Regions from separate parts of the Streptomyces sp. YGL11-2 genome, predicted to be linked through region 1. Evidence: riboswitches for the same ligand, from Rfam matches in the RefSeq annotation. Region 1 holds a riboswitch; the other holds the start of a gene.
The links. A riboswitch is a leader RNA that binds a small molecule or an ion and turns the genes downstream of it on or off. The one in region 1 is predicted to bind cobalamin.

Region 1 (10,221 bases):
GCCCGTCGGCGACCCCGGCCACCGCGGCCGGGTCCCACGTCGCGTCCTCCATCGCCTGGACCAGCGCGCGGGCGAGGGCCTCGGCGTCGTCGGCGGCCGTCCGGGTCGCGGCCGACTCGTCCAGGCCCAGCGCCTCGCGCAGTCCGGGCAGCGCCGAGGTGCCGCCCCAGATCTGCCGGGCGCGCAGGATGGCCAGGACGAGGTTGACCCGCGCCTCGCCGGTCGGCGCACCGCCCAGGACGTGCAGCCCGTCGCGGATCTGGGCGTCCTTGACCTCGCACAGCCAGCCGTCGACGTGCAGCAGGAAGTCGTCGAAGCCGTCGTCGTCGGGGCGTTCGTCCATGCCCAGGTCGTGGTCGAGCTTGGCGGCCTGGATCAGCGTCCAGATCTGCGCGCGGATGGCGGGCAGCTTGGCCGGGTCCATCGAGGAGATCGCGGCGTACTCGTCGAGCAGCTGCTCAAGGCGGGCGATGTCGCCGTAGGAGTCCGCGCGGGCCATCGGCGGGACGAGGTGGTCGACGAGGGTGGCGTGCACCCGGCGCTTGGCCTGGGTGCCCTCGCCCGGGTCGTTGACCAGGAAGGGGTAGACGAGCGGGAGGTCGCCGAGCGCCGCGTCCGGGCCGCAGGCCGCGGAGAGTCCGGCGTTCTTGCCGGGCAGCCACTCCAGATTGCCGTGCTTGCCGAGGTGCACCATCGCGTCGGCGCCGAAGCCGCCGTCCGCGGCGGGGGCGGCGATCCAGCGGTAGGCCGCCAAGTAGTGGTGCGAGGGGGGCAGATCGGGGTCGTGGTAGATCGCGATCGGGTTCTCGCCGAAGCCGCGCGGCGGCTGGATGAGGATCAGCAGATTGCCGCGGCGCAGCGCGGCGAGCACGATGTCGCCGTCGGGGTTGTGGGAGCGGTCGACGAACATCTCGCCGGGCGGCGGGCCCCAGTGCTCCTCGACGGAGCTGCGGAGTTCCTCCGGCAGCGTCGCGTACCAGCGCCGGTAGTCGGCGGCCGGGATCCGGACCGGGTTGCGGGCCAGCTGCTCCTCGGTCAGCCACTCCTGGTCGTGGCCGCCGGCCTCGATGAGGGCGTAGATCAGCTCGTCGCCGTCGCCGGACGCGAGCCCGGGGACCGGCTCGGCGCCGAAGTCGTAGCCCTCGGCCTGGAGGCGGCGCAGCAGTTCGACGGCGCTCGCCGGGGTGTCCAGGCCGACCGCGTTGCCGATCCGGGAGTGCTTGGTGGGGTACGCGGACAGCACCAGCGCCAGGCGCTTCTCGGCGGCCGGGATGTGCCGCAGCCGGGCGTGCCGGACGGCGATCCCGGCGACCCGGGCGGCGCGTTCGGGGTCGGCGACGTACACCGGGAGGCCGTCCTCGTCGACCTCCTTGAAGGAGAACGGCACGGTGATCAACCGCCCGTCGAACTCGGGCACCGCGATCTGCGAGGCGGCGTCGAGCGGGGACACCCCCTCGTCGTTCTCCTCCCAGGCGGCGCGCGACCCAGTCAGGCACAGCGCCTGGAGGATCGGCACGTCCAGGGCGGCCAGCGCCCCCGCGTCCCAGGACTCGTCGTCGCCGCCCGCCGACGCCTCCGCGGGCCTGGTGCCGCCCGCGGCCAGCACGGTGGTGACGATCGCGTCGGCCGCGCGCAGTTCCTCGATCAGCTCCGGCTCGGGGGCGCGCAGCGAGGCGACGAAGAGCGGGAGCGGACGGCCGCCGGCCTCCTCGATCCGGTCGCACAGATCCCGTACGAAGGCGGTGTTGCCGCTCATGTGGTGGGCGCGGTAGTAGAGCACGGCGACCGTCGGGCCGCTGACGTCGCACGCCGCGCGCTCCAGCCGGCCCCAGGAGGGCGCGGGCGCGGGCGGCTCGAAGCCGTGGCCGGTGAGCAGGACGGTGTCGCTGAGGAAGCGGGCCAGCTGCTCCAGGTTGGCCGGACCGCCGTGCGCGAGGTAGGCGTGCGCCTCCGCCGCGATGCCGACCGGGACGGTGGACGCCTCCATGAGCTGGGCGTCGGGGGCCTGTTCACCGGTGAGGACGACGACCGGGCGGTGCTGGTCCGCGGCCAGCAGCAGGTCGAGCCCCTCCTGCCAGGCGCGGATGCCGCCGAGGAGGCGTACGACGACGAGACCGGTGCCGTCGAGGAGGCCGGGCAGTTCGGCGACGTCGAGTCGGGCCGGGTTGGCGAGCCGGTACGGCACCGGTCCCTCGGCGGCACGAGCGCTGAGCAGGTCGGTGTCGGAGGTCGACAGCAGCAGGATCACGGCGCAGCCTTCCTCGGGGTGTCCGCGCCCCGGGTGGTCGTATGGACGGCGGGAGTTCCTGGCTCACCCGGCGGAGGCCGGGTTCACAGTGGCGGGACCGCGCCGGATTCTCACCGGGCTTCCTCCCTGGCGCCGTCGCTGGCGTCCGGCGGGTCAGCCGACCCACCGACCTGCATAGTAAGGGCTGCGTCCCGGCAGCGGGAGCGCGCCTCCGGGGGCGCTCGCCGGGGCCTTGCGCCCCCGGTTTCGGAGCGACCCGGCGTAGGTATGCTCGCCGCCATGCCGCCCTCCCCCGCACCGCCGCCCCACCGGGCCGAACCGCCCGTACGGGATCGCGGTGACGCCTGCCCGGGAGCGCTGCGGCTGCACTCCGCCGCCGACGGGCAGCTGGCCCGAGTGCGGCTGCCGGCAGGGGACTTGGCGGTAGGCCAGGCCACCGCGCTGGCGGACGCCGCCGAACACCTCGGCGACGGCCACCTCTCGCTCACCTCCCGCGGCAACGTCGAACTCCGCGGACTGCCCGACGGCTGCGGCCGACGGCTCGCGGACCTGCTCGCCGGCGCCGGGCTGCTCCCGTCCGTCCGCCATGAGCGGATCCGCAACATCGTGGCCTCGCCGCTGGCCGGACTGGACCAGCACACCCCGTCTGACGTGCGGTTGTGGACCCGTGGCCTGGACGCGCTGCTCTGCGCGAGCACGGCCGCGACGGGGCTTTCGGGCCGGTTCCTCTTCGTCCTCGACGACGGGCGGGGGGATGTGGCGGGCCTCGGCGGCGATGTGACCTTGATCGCAGAATCGGGCATCGCGGGATCGGGGACCGGGGGATCGAGCGCTGCGGGTGCCGCGTCCGGGCGCGGGGCGCTGCTGCGGGTCGGTGACGACCCGGCCGCGCTGCGGATCGCCGGCGAGGACGTTCCGCGTGCCGCGCTCACCGCCGCCGAGACCTTTCTGACCACCGCCGGGGCGAGCGGCAGCGGCGCCTGGCGGGTCCGCGAACTCCCCGCCGACCGCGCGCTCACCGCCCGCGAGGTGGCGCGAGCCCTGCGGACGGCGGGCATCGCCGCCGAACACGTCAATGACGTGAATGACGTGAATGACGCGGGATATTCGGAATGCGCGGCGGATGCCGGCGCGGCCCCCGGTCCGCGTTCCGCCCCGCGGTACGCCGACTCCCGCGCCCCCGGCCTCGTCGACGGCGCCGACGGGCGCCGGGCGCTTGCCGTTCTCGCGCCCCTGGGCCGGCTGACCGTCACCCAGTGGCGCGCGCTGACCGGCATCGCCGCCGACGACGGCACGGGCGAACTGCGGCTCACCCCCTGGCGCGGGATCGTCCTTCCCGGCCTGCCGGCCGCGACCGCGCCCCTGCGCCTCCGCGAACTCTCCGCCGCCGGGCTGATCACCGACCCGGCCTCGCCTTGGCACCGCCTCAGCGCCTGCACCGGCCGCCCCGGGTGCGCCAAGTCCCTGACGGATGTCCGCGCCGACGTCGCCGCCGCCCTCGCCGAGGGTGCCTCCGCCCCCGCGGGAGGCGGCGGCCTCCCCGTCCACTGGTCCGGCTGCGCACGCCGCTGCGGACACCCCCGCGGAACCTGGGTCGATGTCGTCGCGACACCCGACGGCTACCGCACCGCCGTCGTACGGCCCGAGGACCCGGCGCCGTCCCCCGCCGTACGGGGCTCCTCACGACCGGCGCCGGTTTCCCGTGAAACACCCCAACTGCCCGCCGTTTCACGGGAATCGGCCGCACCGGACCCGGTTTCACGTGAAACACGACCGGCACCGGGTCCGTCCCACGCCACCCCCATCACCCCTCAACCCACCACCCCGAGGCCCCAGTGACCGCGTTCGAGTACGAAAAGGACGGGGCGGAGATCTACCGCCAGTCCTTCGCCACCATCCGCGCCGAGGCGGATCTCTCCGGACTGCCCGCCGACGCCGGCCAGGTCGCGGTCCGGATGATCCACGCCTGCGGCATGGTCGACCTCGTACGCGACCTGGCCTTCAGCCCCGGGGTCGTGACGGGTGCCCGCGCCGCGCTGCGCGCCGGTGCACCGATCCTCTGCGACGCCAACATGGTCGCCAGCGGCGTCACCCGCAAGCGGCTGCCCGCCGACAACGAGGTGCTCTGCACGCTCACCGACCCGTCCGTGCCGGAGCTCGCCGCGCGGATGAGGACGACGCGCAGCGCCGCCGCGCTCGAACTGTGGCGGGACCGGATGGAGGGCGCGGTGGTCGCCTTCGGCAACGCCCCCACCGCCCTCTTCCGGTTCCTCGAAATGATCGAGGAAGGGGCGCCCCGCCCCGCCGCCGTCATCGGCATACCCGTCGGCTTCATCGGCGCGGCCGAGTCCAAGGACGCGCTGATCGACCACCCGTCGAAGCTGGATCACATCGTGGTGCGCGGGCGGCGCGGCGGCAGTGCCATGACCGCAGCCGCTATCAACGCCCTGGCAAGCGAGGAAGAGTGAGCGTGAGCGAGCAGCAGGCCCACAACGGCGTGCCGGAACGGCAGTCGGTGCAGCACCCGGAGCAGTCCACCGGCCGTCTCTACGGCGTCGGCCTCGGCCCCGGCGACCCGTCCCTGATGACGGTGCGGGCGGTGGAGGTCATCGCCCAGGCGGATGTGGTGGCGTATCACAGCGCCCGGCACGGACGCTCGATCGCGCGCTCCATCGCGGCGAAGCACATCCGCGCCGACCACATCGAGGAAGCGCTGGTCTACCCGGTCACCACGGAGTCGACCGACCACCCCGGCGGATACCGGGGCGCGCTGGACGAGTTCTACGAGTCCGCGGCGGCACGGCTCGCCGCCCACCTCGACGCCGGCCGCACCGTCGCCGTCCTCTCCGAGGGCGATCCGCTCTTCTACGGCTCGTACCAGCACATGCACAAGCGGCTGGCCGACCGCTACCCGACCGAGGTCATCCCCGGCGTCACCTCCCTCAGCGCCGCCGCGGCCTGCCTGGGCACCCCGCTCGCCGAGGCCGACGAGGTGCTGACGATCCTCCCCGGCACGCTGCCGGAGGAAGAGCTGACGGCGCGGCTGGCCGCCACCGACTCCGCCGTCGTCATGAAGCTCGGCCGCACCTTCCCGACCGTGCGCCGCGCCATGGCACGCTCCGGCCGGATCGCGGAGGCCCGCTACGTCGAACGCGCCACCATGTCCGGTGAGCGCACCGACCGGCTCGCCGCCATCGACGCCGACACCGTCCCGTACTTCTCGGTCGCGGTGGTGCCCAGCCGGATCGCGGCCACCGAACCGCCGCCAGCCGCCGAGTGCGGCGAGGTCGTCGTGGTGGGTACCGGTCCCGCCGGCCCCCTCTGGCTCACCCCCGAGTCCCGCGGCGCGCTGGCCGCCGCCGAGGACCTGGTCGGCTACACCACGTACCTGGACCGCGTGCCGATACGCCCCGGGCAGCGCCGCCACGGATCCGACAACAAGGTCGAGTCCGAGCGCGCCGAACTCGCCCTCGACCTGGCCCGCCGCGGCCGGCGGGTGGCCGTGGTCTCCGGCGGCGACCCCGGCATCTTCGCCATGGCCACCGCGGTCCTGGAAGTCGCCTCCCAGGACCCGTACCGCTCCGTCCCGGTGCGCGTGCTGCCCGGGGTCACCGCCGCCAACGCCGCCGCCGCCCGGGCCGGCGCCCCGCTGGGCCACGACTACGCGGTCATCTCGCTCTCCGACCGCCTCAAGCCCTGGGACGTCATCGCCACCCGCCTCGGCGCGGCGGCCTCCGCCGATCTGGCCCTGGCCCTGTACAACCCCGGCTCGCGCTCCCGTACATGGCAGGTGGCCAAGGCTCGCGAACTCCTCCTGGAGCACCGCGCGCCGGACACCCCGGTCATCCTGGCCCGCGACGTCGGCGGACCCGAGGAATCCCTGCGGACCGTCCCGCTCGCCGACCTGGACCCGGACCAGGTCGACATGCGCACCATCCTCCTCGTCGGCTCGTCGCAGACGCAGTCAGTGCGGCGCGACGACGGGACCCAGACCGTCTGGACGCCCCGGAGGTACCCGGAGTCCTAGGGCACTTCCGCCCCTGACCCAGAGGACAGGCCCAAGAGGCAGGGCGGCGGGCCGGCTCCCAATCCGACCCGTTCTCAGCCGAGTTGGCGGGTCACCGGCGGTGGTCCGAGGGTCGTCCGCAGCCAGTCCGCGGCCTCCTCAGGCCCCGCGGCCACCGGTACCCCTTCCGGGGCGGGTGGCCGCTGGACGACCACCACGGGGATTCCGGCCTCGCGCGCCGCCGTCAGCTTGGGAGCCGTCGCCGCCGCGCCGCTGTCCTTCGTCACCAGGACGTCGATGCGGTGGTGGCGCAGCAGGTCCCGCTCCCCGTCCAGGGTGAAGGGGCCGCGGTCCAGAAGGGCCGTCATACGGGGCGGGTGCGGCGGCTCGGGCGCGTCGACGGAGCGGACCAGGAACCAGAGGTCCGTGAGGTGGGCGAAGTGCGACAGCCCCATCCGGCCGGTGGTGAGGAAGACCCGGGCGCCCAGGCCGGGGAGGGCACGGGCGGCGTCGGCCAATGAGGGGACCGGGTGCCAGATGTCGCCGGGTCCGGGGACCCAGCCGGGGCGGCGGAGCGCCAGCAGGGGAATATGGGCGGTGGCGGCGGCCTGGGCCGCGTGGAAACTGATCGTGCCGGCGAAAGGATGGGTGGCGTCGATGAGCGCGTCCACCGCATGCTCGCGCAGCCAGCGGGCGAGGCCCTCGGGGCCGCCGAACCCGCCGATGCGCACCTCCCCGGCGGGTAGCCGCGGCGCCGCCACCCGACCGGCGAGGGAACTCGTCACCCGTACCCCCGGTTCCTGCTCCAGGGCGGCGGCCAAGCGGCGGGCCTCCGTGGTGCCGCCGAGGACGAGTACGTGGCGGGCGGTGTCGTTCATCGGCATGGGTAGCGGGTTCCTCCGTGGCTGACGCGCAACCGAAGGGTACGGGAGGCCGGAGCGCGCAGCTCGCGCACACCGGGCTGCGGCACGGGTGGACGACCGGGGCGTGTGCCACGGCGGCGAGCAGCGCCGCGTACACGGCACTGCTGAGCGGGGAGTTCCCGGACCCGGTGACGATCACCCTGCCGAAGGGGCAGACGCCGTCCTTCGCCCTCGCCGTCGAGGAGCTGACGGCTCCGGGTGCGGAGCCGACCCGCGCCATGGCCGGGGTGGTGAAGGACGCCGGGGACGATCCCGACGTGACGCACGGGGCGTTGGTGCGCGCCACGGTGCGTGTGCTGCCGGCCGGTTCGGGCGTGGTGTTCAGGGCCGGTCCCGGGGTCGGGACGGTGACCCGGCCGGGGCTGCCGCTGGATGTCGGCGAACCCGCCGTCAACCCCGTACCGCGCCAGATGATCCGGGAGCATCTGACGGCCGTCGCCGAACGGTACGGCGGCGGGGGAGCCGCAGCCGACGTCGAGGTGGAGATCTCCGTCGACCACGGGGAGGAGATCGCCCGCAGCACCTGGAATCCGCGGCTGGGGATCCTGGGCGGGCTGTCGATCCTGGGGACGACCGGGATCGTCGTGCCGTACTCCTGCTCCGCCTGGATCGACTCGATCCGGCGCGGGGTGGATGTGGCGCGCGCCGCGGGACGGCGCCATGTGGCCGGGTGCACGGGATCGACCTCGGAGAAGGTCGCCGTGGCGCTGCACCACCTGCCGGAGGACGCGCTCCTGGACATGGGGGATTTCGCGGGGGCGGTGCTCAAGTACATCCGCCGCCATCCCGTGGACCGGCTGACGATCTGCGGCGGCTTCGCCAAGCTGTCCAAACTGGCGGCCGGTCATTTGGATCTGCACTCCGCACGGTCCCAGGTGGACAAGGGCTTCCTGGCCGAGCTGGCCCGGCGGGGTGGTGCGGACGAGGCGCTGGCGGACACGGTGGCCGGGGCCAACACCGGCCTCGCCGCGCTCCAGTTGTGCGCGGCGGCCGGCGTTCCGCTCGGCGACCTGGTGGCGGCCACAGCACGTGACGCGTCACTGGCCGTGCTGCGCGGGGCGCCGGTAGCGGTCGATGTCATCTGTATCGACCGGGCGGGAATGGTGGTGGGACGGGCAGAGCCGCGCGGGCCGGGAGGCTGAACGGGCCGCTGTGGTGCGGTTTCACGTGAAACCACACCGCGGCGGTCGGACGCCGGCGGAATCCGGCGCCCCCCGCCGCGCGGCCCGTCGCCACTACTGCGACATCTCGCTCCGGCGCCCGAACTCGCCCTCGCGACCCTGGTCCATGCGCTGGTGACCGGTTTTCTCATGGGTACGGAAGACAGGTCCGTACCCGTGGTCGCGCCAGCAGCTGGCGTCCCCACCGGTCAGCGCGCCCAGCGCCGACCCGAGGGCACAGGCGGCCATCCTGATCGGGCTTTCCTTCATCTCGAAGTGATGGCGCTTCGCCTTCCCGTGGCCGTCCTCCCGACCGTCGGCGCTGGCGGCGGTGGTGCCGCAGAGGGACAGCAGGATCGCGGCGACGGCCGTGCCGGCGGCCATTTTGGTACGCATCGTGGCGTGCTCCTTTGCATCGGTCCCCCCGGTGTCGCAGCTTCCTTACCGGCAGCCCTCGGCACGGAAACGGATATTCACCCCGATGCGGTCATATAATCATCCGGACAGGTCCGAGGGGCCCATCACGGCGCTGACGTACCCTCAAAGGCCGTCGGATCTCCGCACGGTGCGTGCGGGCGCTCCCGCTCCGCCGAGTAGAGGTGGCTGTCGCGGAACTGCTCGGCGCCCAGCGTGCGGCCGACCATGATCACTGCCGTCCGGACCACCCCCGCGCCCTTCACCTGGCCGGCGATATCGCCGAGCGTGCCGCGCAGGACGAGTTCGTCGGGACGGGAGGCCATCGCCACGACGGCGGCCGGGCAGTCCGCGCCGTAGTGCGGCATGAGCTCGTCCACGACCCGGTCGACGTAGCGGGCCGCGAGGTGCAGCACCAGCAGCGCACCGCTGCGCCCCAGGGTGGCCAGGTCCTCGCCGTCGGGCATGGGGGTGGCCTGCTGTGCGATCCGGGTGAGGATGACGGTCTGCCCGACGGTGGGCACCGTCAGTTCGCGCTTGAGAGCCGCCGCGGCGGCGGCGAACGCGGGCACACCGGGCACGACCTCGTACGGCACCCCGGCCGCGTCCAGACGGCGCATCTGCTCGGCCACCGCGCTGAAGACGGACGGATCGCCGGAGTGCAGCCGGGCGACGTCGTGGCCCTCCTTGTGGGCCCGCACCAGCTCCGCCGTGATCGTGTCGAGGTCGAGCTGCGCGGTGTCGATCAGCCGGGCCCCGGGCGGGCATTCGGCGAGCAGTTCGCGCGGCACCAGGCTGCCCGCGTACAGGCACACGCCGCAGGCGGCGAGGGTACGGGCGCCGCGCAGGGTGATCAGGTCGGCGGCGCCGGGACCCGCGCCGATGAAGTGGACGGTCATGGTTCCTCGGTCTCCTGGGGGGTGGGGTGCACGGAGGTTTCCCGGGCACCGGGGTGTACGGGTTTCACCGCCGACCACTGGGTGACCGACATCGCCTGCCGCCAGCCCGTGAAGCCGCCGACCGGCACCGCGTGCGCGACCGCCAGCCGCACCAGTTCGCCGCCGAACCGCCGGTACCGGTCGGCGAGCAGCGCCTCGGACTCCAGCGTCACGGTGTTCGCGACGATCCGGCCGCCCGGCGGCAGCGCAGCCCAGCAGGCGTCCAGCAAGCCGGGGGCGGTCAGGCCGCCGCCGATGAACACCGCGTCCGGCGTCGGCAGCCCGTCCAGCGCGGCGGGCGCGGGACCGTGCACCACGCGCAGCGTCGGTACGCCGAGGGTGTCCGCGTTGCGGCCGATCCGCGCGGCCCGTTCGGCGTCGCGCTCGACGCTGACCGCACGGCAACTGCGGTGCGTGCGCAGCCATTCGATGGCGATGGAGCCGGAGCCGCCACCGATGTCCCAGAGGAGTTCGCCGGGCGCGGGCGCCAGCGCGGCCAGGGTGGCGGCCCGGACATGACGCTTGGTCAGCT
Region 2 (10,221 bases), on a different contig from region 1:
TGAGGGTGTCGGCGGAACGGATGAGGGTGGCCATGGTTATCCCTTCACTGCGCCGGAGGTGAGACCGCCGACCGCCTTACGTTGCAGGATCAGGAAGAGGATCAGGATCGGGATGGCGAAGAGCGTGGCGGCGGCCATGGTGGCGCCCCAGTCGTTGCCGAACTGGGTCTGGAACTGGGAGAGCCACAGCGGCAGGGTGCCGGCGCCGGGCTCCTTGTTGAGTACGAGCACGAGCGGGAACTCGTTCCAGGCGGTGATGAAGCCGAAGAGGGAGGTGGCCATCAGGCCGGGTGCCAGCAGCGGGAGGACGACCCTGGCGAACGCCTGCCGGCGTGAGCAGCCGTCGACCATCGCGGACTCCTCCAGCTCCTTGGGGACCGCGGCGACATAGCCGCGCAGTGTGAGGAGGGTGAAGGGCAGCACCATCAGCATGTAGAAGAAGGTGAGCGGCAGCAGGCTGTTGAGCAGGTCCGCGTCCCGGACGATCAGGTAGATCGAGATCACCATGACCTCCCAGGGTGCCATCTGGGCGACCATGAAGGTCAGCAGGATTCCCTTGCGGCCCTTGAAGCGCATCCGCGCGACGGCGAACGCGCCGCAGAGCGCGATCAGCAGTGAGAGCCCGACGGCGAGCACGGTCACGATGACGGAATTCCCGGCCAGCCGCCAGAAGTTCGGGGCGTTCACCGCCGTCGCGAAGTGCTCGACGGTGCCGTGGAGCGGGAACCACACGGGGTCCTTGCTGATGATGTCCTGGGTCGGCTTGAAGGCCGTGCCGAACATCCAGTACACGGGGAAGACGAAGCCGAGCGCGAGGACGACCGCCGTCGCGTTGGGCCAGATCCGGCCGGCGAGCGAGCGCCTCACAGCGCGTCCTCCTCTTGCCTGAGCGTCAGGCGCAGGTAGTAGGCGGTCATGACGACCAGTACGGCGATGGTCAGCAGCGAGATCGCGGCGCCCATCCCGAAGTGGAGGTTGCCGACGCCCTCGGTGAAGGCGTAGATCGGCAGCGTCTCGGTGAGCCGGTTCGGGCCGCCCTGGTTGATGGCGAAGATCTGCGGAAACGCCTTGAAGACCCAGATGACTTCGAGGAACGTCGTGGCGAGGAAGAAGGGCTTGAGGAAGGGGAAGGTGACGGAGGTGAAGACCTTCCAGGTGCCGGCGCCGTCCATCCGGGCCGCTTCGTAGAGCTCCCTGGGGATGGTCGTGGTGGCGGCGTAGAGGTTGAGGGCCACGAAGGGCAGCGACTGCCAGACGATCAGGACGGTGATGACGAAGAAGGTGGACAGCTGGGTGCCGACCCAGTCGTAGCCGGCCATGGAGTGCCAGCCGAGCCTGTCCAGGACCCAGTTGACGACGCCGTAGCGGGAGTCGAAGAGCCACTGGAAGACGGTGGTGGCGGCGATCACCGGCATCGCCCAGGCCAGCACCAGCGCGACGGACAGCACCAGCCGCATCTTCTTGCCGAGCCGGGCGAGCAGCAGCCCGATCAGCGTGCCGAGCACCATGATCAGTACGACGTTGGCGCCGGTGAAGACGACGGTGCGCAGGGTGACCCGCCAGAACTGCGAGCTGCCCAGGATTTCCTGGTAGTTGCCGATGCCGCGCCAGTCGGTGAGGTGCTGGATCAGCTCCTTCATGTTGAGGTTCTGGAAGGAGAGCACCAGGTTGCGGACCATCGGCCAGCCGAGGAAGACCGCGGTCGCCAGCAGGGCCGGGAGCAGCAGGAGGTAGGGCGCGCCGCGGGCTGCCCGGCCGCGCCGCACGGGCGGCGGGCCCTCCTTGCCGGTCCGCGGCGCGGTCCTGCCCGCCGCGCCGTCGAGCTGCACTGCCATGAGCGTGTGGTCCCCTCGTTGCCGTGGATGCGGCGGTCGTTCCCGTGGAAGCGGCGGTCGTCCCGTGGAAGCGGCGGTGCGTACGGGCGCGGGCGCGGAAGGCCGTCCGGCCCGTACGCGGCCGGTGGGCGGCTACTGCTTGGCGAGCCGCGCGTTGATCTCGGACTCGATGTCCCTGGCGGCGTCCGCCGGGGCCTTACCGCCGAGGACGGCGGTCATGTAGTCCTTGATCGGGTTCGGCACGTTCTCGACCGCGGCCCACTGGGGGATCAGCGGGGTGGTGCCGCCGGACTTCGCCGCGGCGGGTGCGGCAGCCGCGGCGGCCGGGTTCTCCTTGGCGGCGCCGGCCAGGGCCGGTGACTTGGGCGTCCAGCCAGCTTCCCTGACCATCTGCGCGTCGTTGTCCTTGGAGAGGGCGACCTTGAGGAACTGCTTGGCGAGTTCCTGGTTCTTGCCCATTCCGGCGACCGCGAAGTTGGAACCGCCGAGGAATACGCCCTCGGGCTTGGCGGCGGTCTCCCCCGGGATGGTGAAGAACCCGATGTCGTCCTTGATCTTCGGGTTGGTCTTGACGGCCTCGGCGGCCTCGTATCCCATGGCGATGATGGCGCCGGTCTTCCCCTTGGCGAAGACCTCGGCCTGCTGCGGAGTGGCCTCGTCCTTGTTCTTCGGGGCGGTGCTGAACGCCTGGTACTGCTTGTAGATGTCCATGGCCTTGGCGACCTTGGGGTCACCGAGGTTGGACACCCATTTACCGCCCGCCTGCTTCACCAGGTCGGCGCCGGTGCCGATGGTCAGGCCGTCGAAGAAGTACCAGTTCTGGCCCGGGAGATAGAGCGGTTCGGCATCGGTCTTGCTCTTGATGGCATCGAACGCCTTGAAGAGTTCGGCGCGCGTGGTGGGCAGCGACGTGATCCCGGCCTGGGCCCAGATCTTCTTGTTGTACATCACCACGCGGTTGCCGGCGTACCACGGCAGCGCGTACTGCTTCCCGTCCACCATCGCTGCCTTGTTGAAGGCGTCGCTCCAGTCCGCGCCGATTTCCTTCTTCAGATCGCCGAGGTCGGCCAGTGCGCCGGCCTTGGCATAGGCGGCGGTCTGGGTGTTGCCGATCTCCACGACGTCCGGCGGGGTGTCCTCGGAAAGGGCGGTGCTCAGTTTCTGCTGAATGCCGTTCCACTGCTGGACCTTGAATGCGACGGTGGCGCCGGTCTTCTTCGCGAATTGCTCGGAGACCTGTTTGGTCCACTGCGCCGGATTGGAACCGTCCATCACCCAAACGGTCAACTTCCGGCCCTTGAAGCCGTCCGCGCTGTTGCCGCCGCTCGACCCACAGGCAGCGATGCTCATCAGCATTCCCGCGACCGCCGTCGCCGCTATGAGTCCACGCTTCATTGCGTTCTCCCCCTCAAGGACGGGTGTGGTCTTTAATGGTTTAGACCAGTGCTCGCAGCTTGGCCTAGACCTTTTGGGGTGTCAAGGGTGTATAAGAGTCGCTGTCAGGTCCGTTACCGGACCGACATCTGCCGGGCCGGGAGCCGCGCGGGAACAGCCGCATCCCACCCGTGCCACGATGTGAGCCGCTACGTACGGAGGAGCCGGTGACGGCAGCACGACAGGAGTCGGAGAGGCGGGTCATGGAGACCGACGCGGGCAGTGCCGAGAACGGCGGCGGCGCGACGCGCACCGCCCGGGTGCCCAAGTACTACCGCCTCAAGCGGCACTTGCTGGAGATCACCGAGACCCTGCCGCCCGGCACCCCGGTCCCGCCCGAGCGCACCCTCGCCGCGGAGTTCGACACCTCCCGCACCACGGTCCGCCAGGCCCTCCAGGAACTGGTCGTCGAGGGCCGCCTGGAGCGCATCCAGGGCAAGGGCACCTTCGTCGCCAAGCCCAAGGTCTCCCAGGCGCTGCAACTGACCTCCTACACGGAGGACATGCGCGCCCAGGGCCTGGAGCCGACCTCCCAGCTGCTGGACATCGGCTATGTCACCGCCGACGACCGGCTGTCCGGGCTCCTCGACATCGCCGCCGGGGGCCGGGTGCTGCGCATCGAGCGGCTGCGGCTGGCCAGCGGCGAGCCGATGGCCATCGAGACCACCCATCTGTCCGCCCGGCGGTTCCCGGCGCTGCGCCGCAACCTCGTCAAGTACACCTCCCTGTACACCGCGCTCGCCGAGGTCTACGACGTCCGGCTCGCGGAGGCCGAGGAGACCATCGAGACCTCGCTCGCCACCCCGCGCGAGGCCGGCCTCCTGGGCACCGACGTCGGCCTGCCGATGCTGATGCTCTCCCGGCACTCCCTCGACGCCCAGGGCCGGCCGGTGGAATGGGTGCGCTCGGTCTACCGCGGCGACCGCTACAAGTTCGTGGCCCGGCTCCAGCGCCCGGCGGACTGAGCCGCGGACGCCCCGCCCGCGCGGCACCGGCCCGTGCGCGCGGGCGCGCCCCGGCACGCTCCCGCGGACGCGCCCCGGCACCTGTCCGATCCGAACACGCCGCCCCCCGGGCTCGTCCACCCGCCCCCGGCCGCGCCGACGGCCGCCCCACCCGACGCACCGACGCCATACCGATATGCGGACAGCTAGTGACGCGCGCCACGTCACTGGCTTAAATTCATGCCGATTACACAGGAGTTCGCCAGGGACGGAGCCACGGGCATGACAGAGAACGCCGATTCACCGGACCGCAGACCGGTCGTCACCCCCGCACGCGTGGTGGCCGGATTGTGCCTGCTCGCTCCGTTCGTCGCGATGCTGTGGGTGAGTTCGTACGCCAGGATCGAGCCGACGCTCATCGGGATCCCGTTCTTCTACTGGTACCAGATGGCGTGGGTGCTGATCTCGACCGCGCTCACCACGATCGCCTACAAGCTCGTCCAGCGTGAGCAGCGCGCCCGCAAGGGCGGTGCGGACCAGTGACGTTCGCCTCCACCACCTCCACGGACCTCGCCGGCGCGCAGCTCGCCGCCGCCACCAAGGGCGTCAACGGCGTCACGCTGGCCGTCTTCGTCTTCTTCTTCCTGGCCGTCACGGTCATGGGCTTCCTCGCCGCCCGCTGGCGACAGGCCGAGCAGTCCGCCAACCTCGACGAATGGGGCCTGGGCGGACGCAGCTTCGGCACCTGGATCACCTGGTTCCTGCTCGGCGGCGACCTCTACACCGCGTACACGTTCGTGGCCGTCCCGGCGGCGATCTACGCGGCGGGCGCGTCCGGGTTCTTCGCCGTCCCGTACACCATCCTGGTCTACCCGCTGATCTTCACCTTCCTGCCCCGCCTGTGGTCGGTCTCGCACAAGCACGGGTACGTCACCACCTCGGACTTCGTGCGCGGGCGGTTCGGCTCCAAGGGGCTGTCGCTGGCCGTGGCACTCACCGGCATCCTCGCCACGATGCCGTACATCGCGCTCCAACTGGTCGGCATCCAGGCCGTTCTGGACGTGATGGGTGTCGGCGGCGGGGAGCACACCAACGGGTTCGTCAAGGACCTGCCGTTGCTGATCGCGTTCGCCGTGCTGGCCGCGTACACCTACTCCTCGGGCCTGCGGGCGCCCGCGCTGATCGCGTTCGTCAAGGACGGGCTGATCTACCTCGTCATCGGGGTGGCGATCGTCTACATCCCGGTCAAACTGGGCGGGTTCGACGCCATCTTCCACGCGGCGGGCAAGGCTCTGGCCCATACCGGACCGACCGGCAAGCCACGCGGTGAACTGACCAGCGGCCCCAACGCCCAGTGGGCGTACGCCACTCTAGCGCTCGGCTCGGCGCTGGCGCTGTTCATGTACCCGCACTCGATCACCGCGACGCTGTCCTCGCGCAGCCGCAACGTGATCCGCCGCAACACCACGATCCTGCCCCTGTACTCACTCATGCTGGGGCTGCTGGCGCTGCTCGGCTTCATGGCGGTCAAGGCCGGTACGGACATCAAGGGCAACCCGCAGCTGGCGATCCCGCAGCTCTTCGCGGACATGTTCCCCAGCTGGTTCGCCGGGGTCGCCTTCGCCGCGATCGGCATCGGCGCGCTGGTGCCCGCGGCGATCATGTCGATCGCCGCCGCCAACCTCTTCACCCGCAACGTCTACAAGGACTTCCTGCGGCCCGGCGCCACGCCCGAGCAGGAGCACAAGGTCGCCAAGCTGGTCTCCCTCCTGGTCAAGGTCGGCGCGCTGGTCTTCGTCCTCACGATGGACAAGACCGTGGCGATCAACTTCCAGCTGCTGGGCGGCATCTGGGTCCTGCAGACCATGCCGGCGCTGGTGGGCGGCCTCTTCACCCGGTGGTTCCACCGCTGGGCCCTGCTGGCCGGCTGGGCGGTCGGCATGCTCTACGGCACCCTCGCCGCGTACGGGGTGGCCAGCCCGACCCAGAAGCACTTCGGCGGCTCCAGCGCGGAGATCCCCGGCATCGGCCAGATCGGCTACATCGGCCTGACCGCCTTCGCCCTGAACGTGGTGGTGGCGGTCGTCCTGACGTTCGTCCTACGGGCCTTCAAGGCCCCCGAGGGCACCGACGAGACCTCCCCCGACGACTACACCGCCGACCTCGGCGACAAGGGCGTCACGGCCGACCTGCCGCCGGCGACGGCGGGGGCGGGGGCGGGGCACTGACGGTCTCAACCACGGCGGAGGGCCGTCGCGTTCCCGCGGGAATGCGACGGCCTTCCGCTACGCGGGGCACGCAGCCAGAGGGTCCCGTCCTTCAGCGGCCGGGGGCCGACGTCAATACCCCCTCCCCGCAACCTCGTTGCTCCCGCCACACTGATCCCCATGGACATCACGATCAGGCCCGTGCGACAGACGGAGTTCGCGACGGTCGGGGAACTGGTGGCGAAGGTGTATCTGGCCGATGGGCTGCTGACCTTCGGGGAGCACGATCCGTACGCCGCGAAACTGCGGGACGTGGCGCACCGCGCGGAGCAGGCCGAGGTGCTGGTGGCTGCCGGGGCGGGCGGGGCGGTGCTCGGGGCGGTGACCTTCGCCGCGTACGGGAGTCCGTACGCGGAGCTGGCAGGGCCCGGGGAGGGTGAGTTCCGGATGCTGGCGGTGGGGCGCGAGGGGCGCGGGCGCGGGGTCGGGGAGGCGCTGGTGCGGGCGTGTCTGGCGCGGGCGCGGGAGTTGGGACTGCGCGGGATGGTGCTGTCGAGCCAGCAGCATCTGCTCCCGGCTCACCGGCTGTACCGGCGGCTGGGATTCGCGCGAGTGGCGGAGCGGGACTGGGAGCCGATACCCGGAATCGCGCTCTGGGCGTTCGCCCGTGAGCTGCCCTGAGGGCCGTTCCCGGGGTGCGCAGCGCGGTCCGGCCGTTCGCACACCTATGGGGATGGTATGGGCAGCGACACAAGATGTGGGGGTGCGTGCGGGGAGCAGCACAAGATGTATGCTCGTCCTCGCTGTCGCCGCAGGGGAATCCGGTGCGAATCCGGAACTGTCCCGCAACGGTATGCGTGCGCACCACCGGTCGTTCCGTACGGCCCGGTCGTGCGTCCCTGAGTCCGAGGACCTGCCGACGGCACGCCCGCACCGCCATCGGTGCGGCGTCGACACGTCCGGGCCCCGAGGGTTGGGCCGATGGACGCCGTGCGGCCTGCCCGCGCGCCCCTGACCGTCACGGGGTGCCGCCTGCCCGCGTGCGCCCGTCGCGCCGCCGCTCTCCTGGCCCCCGCCGAGTGAGGGAGAGCATCACGTGACCATCGCGCCAACGGAACCCGCGTCAGCCGCCGGGGTCGTGCAACCCGCGGCGGCCACGCCTCCCCCCGGCTCGGACGGGCCGGGCACCGCGCTGCTGCGCGCCCTGACCGAGCTGACCGCGGATCTGCCCGAGACCGACCCGGGCAAGGTGGCCGCCGCCGCGCTGCGCGGGCGGCACCCGGGCTCCGACGAGGCCGAGTTGCGGTCGCTGGCGATCGACGCCGCGGCGGGTCTGATCGGCGACGAGCCGCAGTACTCCAAGCTCGCCGCGCGGCTGCTCACCCGCGCCATCGCCGAGGAGGCGGCCGGCCAGGGCGCGGTCTCCTTCTCCGCCTCCGTGGCGACCGGTCACCGGGAGGGGCTGATCGCGGACGGGACCGCGGAGTTCGTGCGCACGCACGCCGAGCGGCTGGACGCGCTGGTGCACGGTGCCCTGGCGGACGGTGCCGACGACCGTTTCGGGTACTTCGGGCTGCGGACGCTGCACTCGCGCTATCTGCTGCGCCACCCCACCACCCGGCAGGTCGTCGAGACCCCGCAGCACTTCCTGCTGCGGGTGGCCTGCGGCCTGGCCGAGGACGACTCGGCGCGGGCGCTCGCGGACGTCGCCGAGCTGTACCGGCTGACCAGCACGCTGTCCTACCTCCCCTCCTCCCCCACGCTGTTCAACTCCGGTACGCGGCACCCGCAGATGTCCTCGTGCTATCTGCTGGACTCGCCGCTGGACGAGCTGGACTCGATCTACGACCGCTACCACCAGGTGGCGCGGCTCTCCAAGCACGCGGGCGGCATCGGCCTCTCGTACTCCCGCATCCGCGCCCGCGGTTCACTGATCCGCGGCACCAACGGGCACTCCAACGGCATCGTGCCGTTCCTGCGCACCCTGGACGCCTCGGTGGCGGCGGTCAATCAGGGCGGCCGGCGCAAGGGCGCGGCCTGCGTCTACCTGGAGACCTGGCACGCCGACATCGAGGAGTTCCTGGAGCTGCGCGACAACACGGGCGAGGAGGCCCGGCGCACCCACAACCTCAACATCGCGCACTGGATCCCCGACGAGTTCATGCGCCGGGTCGAGGCGGACGCCGACTGGTCGCTGTTCTCGCCGGCCGACGTGCCGGAGCTGGTCGACCTGTGGGGCGCGGAGTTCGACGCCGCGTACCGGGCGGCGGAGACCGCGGGCAAGGCCCTCAAGCAGATCCCCGCCCGGGTGCTGTACTCCCGCATGATGCGGACGCTGGCGCAGACCGGCAACGGCTGGATGACGTTCAAGGACGCCGCCAACCGCACCGCCAACCAGACCGCCGAGCCGGGCAACGTCGTGCACTCCTCCAACCTCTGCACGGAGATCCTGGAGGTGACCGACGACGGGGAGACCGCGGTCTGCAACCTGGGGTCGGTCAACCTCGCGGCGCATCTCGGCGAGGACGGCCGGATGGACTGGCAGCGGCTGGACGCCACCGTCCGTACGGCCGTCACCTTCCTCGACCGGGTGGTGGACATCAACTTCTACCCGACCGGGCAGGCCGCCGCCTCCAACTCCCGCTGGCGCCCGGTCGGTCTGGGCCTGATGGGTCTGCAGGACGTCTTCTTCCGGCTGCGGCTGCCGTTCGACTCCGCCGAGGCGCGGGAGCTGTCGACCCGTATTTCCGAGCGGATCATGCTCGCCGCCTACGAGGCGTCCGCCGACCTCGCCGACCGGCACGGCCCGCACCCGGCCTGGTCCGCGACCCGTACGGCCCGCGGTGTGCTGCACCCGGACCACTACCCGAACGCCGAGCCCCGCTGGGCGGACCGCTGGGCCGCCCTGCGCACCCGCGTCGCCGCGACCGGGATGCGCAACTCCCTGCTGCTGGCGATCGCGCCGACCGCCACCATCGCCTCCATCGCCGGTGTGTACGAGTGCATCGAGCCGCAGGTCTCCAACCTCTTCAAGCGCGAGACGCTGTCGGGTGAGTTCCTCCAGGTCAACACGTATCTGGTCGAGGAGCTCAAGGCCCTGGGCCTGTGGGACGCGCGGACCCGGGACGCGCTGCGGGACGCCAACGGCTCCGTACAGGACGTGAGCCGGATCCCCGAGGACGTCCGGCACCGCTACCGCACCGCGTGGGAGATCCCGCAGCGCGCGCTGATCGACATGGCCGCGGACCGTACGCCCTATCTGGACCAGAGCCAGTCGCTGAACCTCTTCATGGCGTCGCCGACCATCGGCAAGCTCAGCTCGATGTACGCCTACGCCTGGAAGCGCGGCATCAAGACGACCTACTACCTGCGCTCGCGGCCGGCGACCCGGATCGCCCGCGCGGCGTCAGGCGCCAATGTCACGGTCGCCCGCGCCGCGACCGTCCCCGCGCAACTGCCGGTGACCGACCCCGAGGCGGTCGCCTGCTCCCTGGAAAACCCCGAGTCCTGCGAGGCATGCCAGTAATGTCCACCCCGACCACCTACAAGAACCTGCTCGACCCGGGCTTCGAACTGACCCTGCGCCCCATGCGGTACCCGGACTTCTACGACCGCTACCGGGACGCGATCAAGAACACCTGGACCGTCGAGGAGGTCGACCTCCACTCCGACGTCGCCGACCTCGCCAAGCTGTCCCCCGGCGAGCAGCACATGATCGGCCGGCTGGTCGCGTTCTTCGCCACCGGTGACTCGATCGTCGCCAACAACCTGGTGCTGACCCTCTACAAGCACATCAACTCC

Region 2: it holds a riboswitch for cobalamin, as region 1 does, so the genes downstream of both, ACO1BR_RS04870 (ribonucleoside-diphosphate reductase subunit alpha) here and cobN (cobaltochelatase subunit CobN) in region 1, are expected to answer to the same signal.

Annotation. Positions count from the first base shown of each region.
Region 1 is NZ_JBNHIN010000002.1:298,029-308,249, reverse strand. It holds gene cobN (cobaltochelatase subunit CobN) at 1-2,248, opposite strand, end outside; cobalamin riboswitch at 2,282-2,430, opposite strand; gene cobG (precorrin-3B synthase) at 2,528-4,087, shown strand; gene ACO1BR_RS03675 (precorrin-8X methylmutase) at 4,084-4,716, shown strand; gene ACO1BR_RS03670 (precorrin-2 C(20)-methyltransferase) at 4,713-6,275, shown strand; gene ACO1BR_RS03665 (cobalt-precorrin-6A reductase) at 6,350-7,132, opposite strand; gene ACO1BR_RS03660 (cobalt-precorrin-5B (C(1))-methyltransferase) at 7,156-8,319, shown strand; gene ACO1BR_RS03655 (hypothetical protein) at 8,413-8,733, opposite strand; gene cobM (precorrin-4 C(11)-methyltransferase) at 8,859-9,650, opposite strand; gene cbiE (precorrin-6y C5,15-methyltransferase (decarboxylating) subunit CbiE) at 9,647-10,221, opposite strand, start outside.
Region 2 is NZ_JBNHIN010000003.1:53,687-63,907, reverse strand. It holds partial or broken gene ACO1BR_RS04910 (glycoside hydrolase family 3 protein) at 1-34, opposite strand, end outside; gene ACO1BR_RS04905 (carbohydrate ABC transporter permease) at 37-867, opposite strand; gene ACO1BR_RS04900 (carbohydrate ABC transporter permease) at 864-1,835, opposite strand; gene ACO1BR_RS04895 (extracellular solute-binding protein) at 1,968-3,230, opposite strand; gene ACO1BR_RS04890 (GntR family transcriptional regulator) at 3,473-4,234, shown strand; gene ACO1BR_RS04885 (DUF3311 domain-containing protein) at 4,496-4,756, shown strand; gene mctP (monocarboxylate uptake permease MctP) at 4,834-6,441, shown strand; gene ACO1BR_RS04875 (GNAT family N-acetyltransferase) at 6,601-7,101, shown strand; cobalamin riboswitch at 7,205-7,355, shown strand; gene ACO1BR_RS04870 (ribonucleoside-diphosphate reductase subunit alpha) at 7,517-9,946, shown strand; gene ACO1BR_RS04865 (ribonucleotide-diphosphate reductase subunit beta) at 9,937-10,221, shown strand, end outside.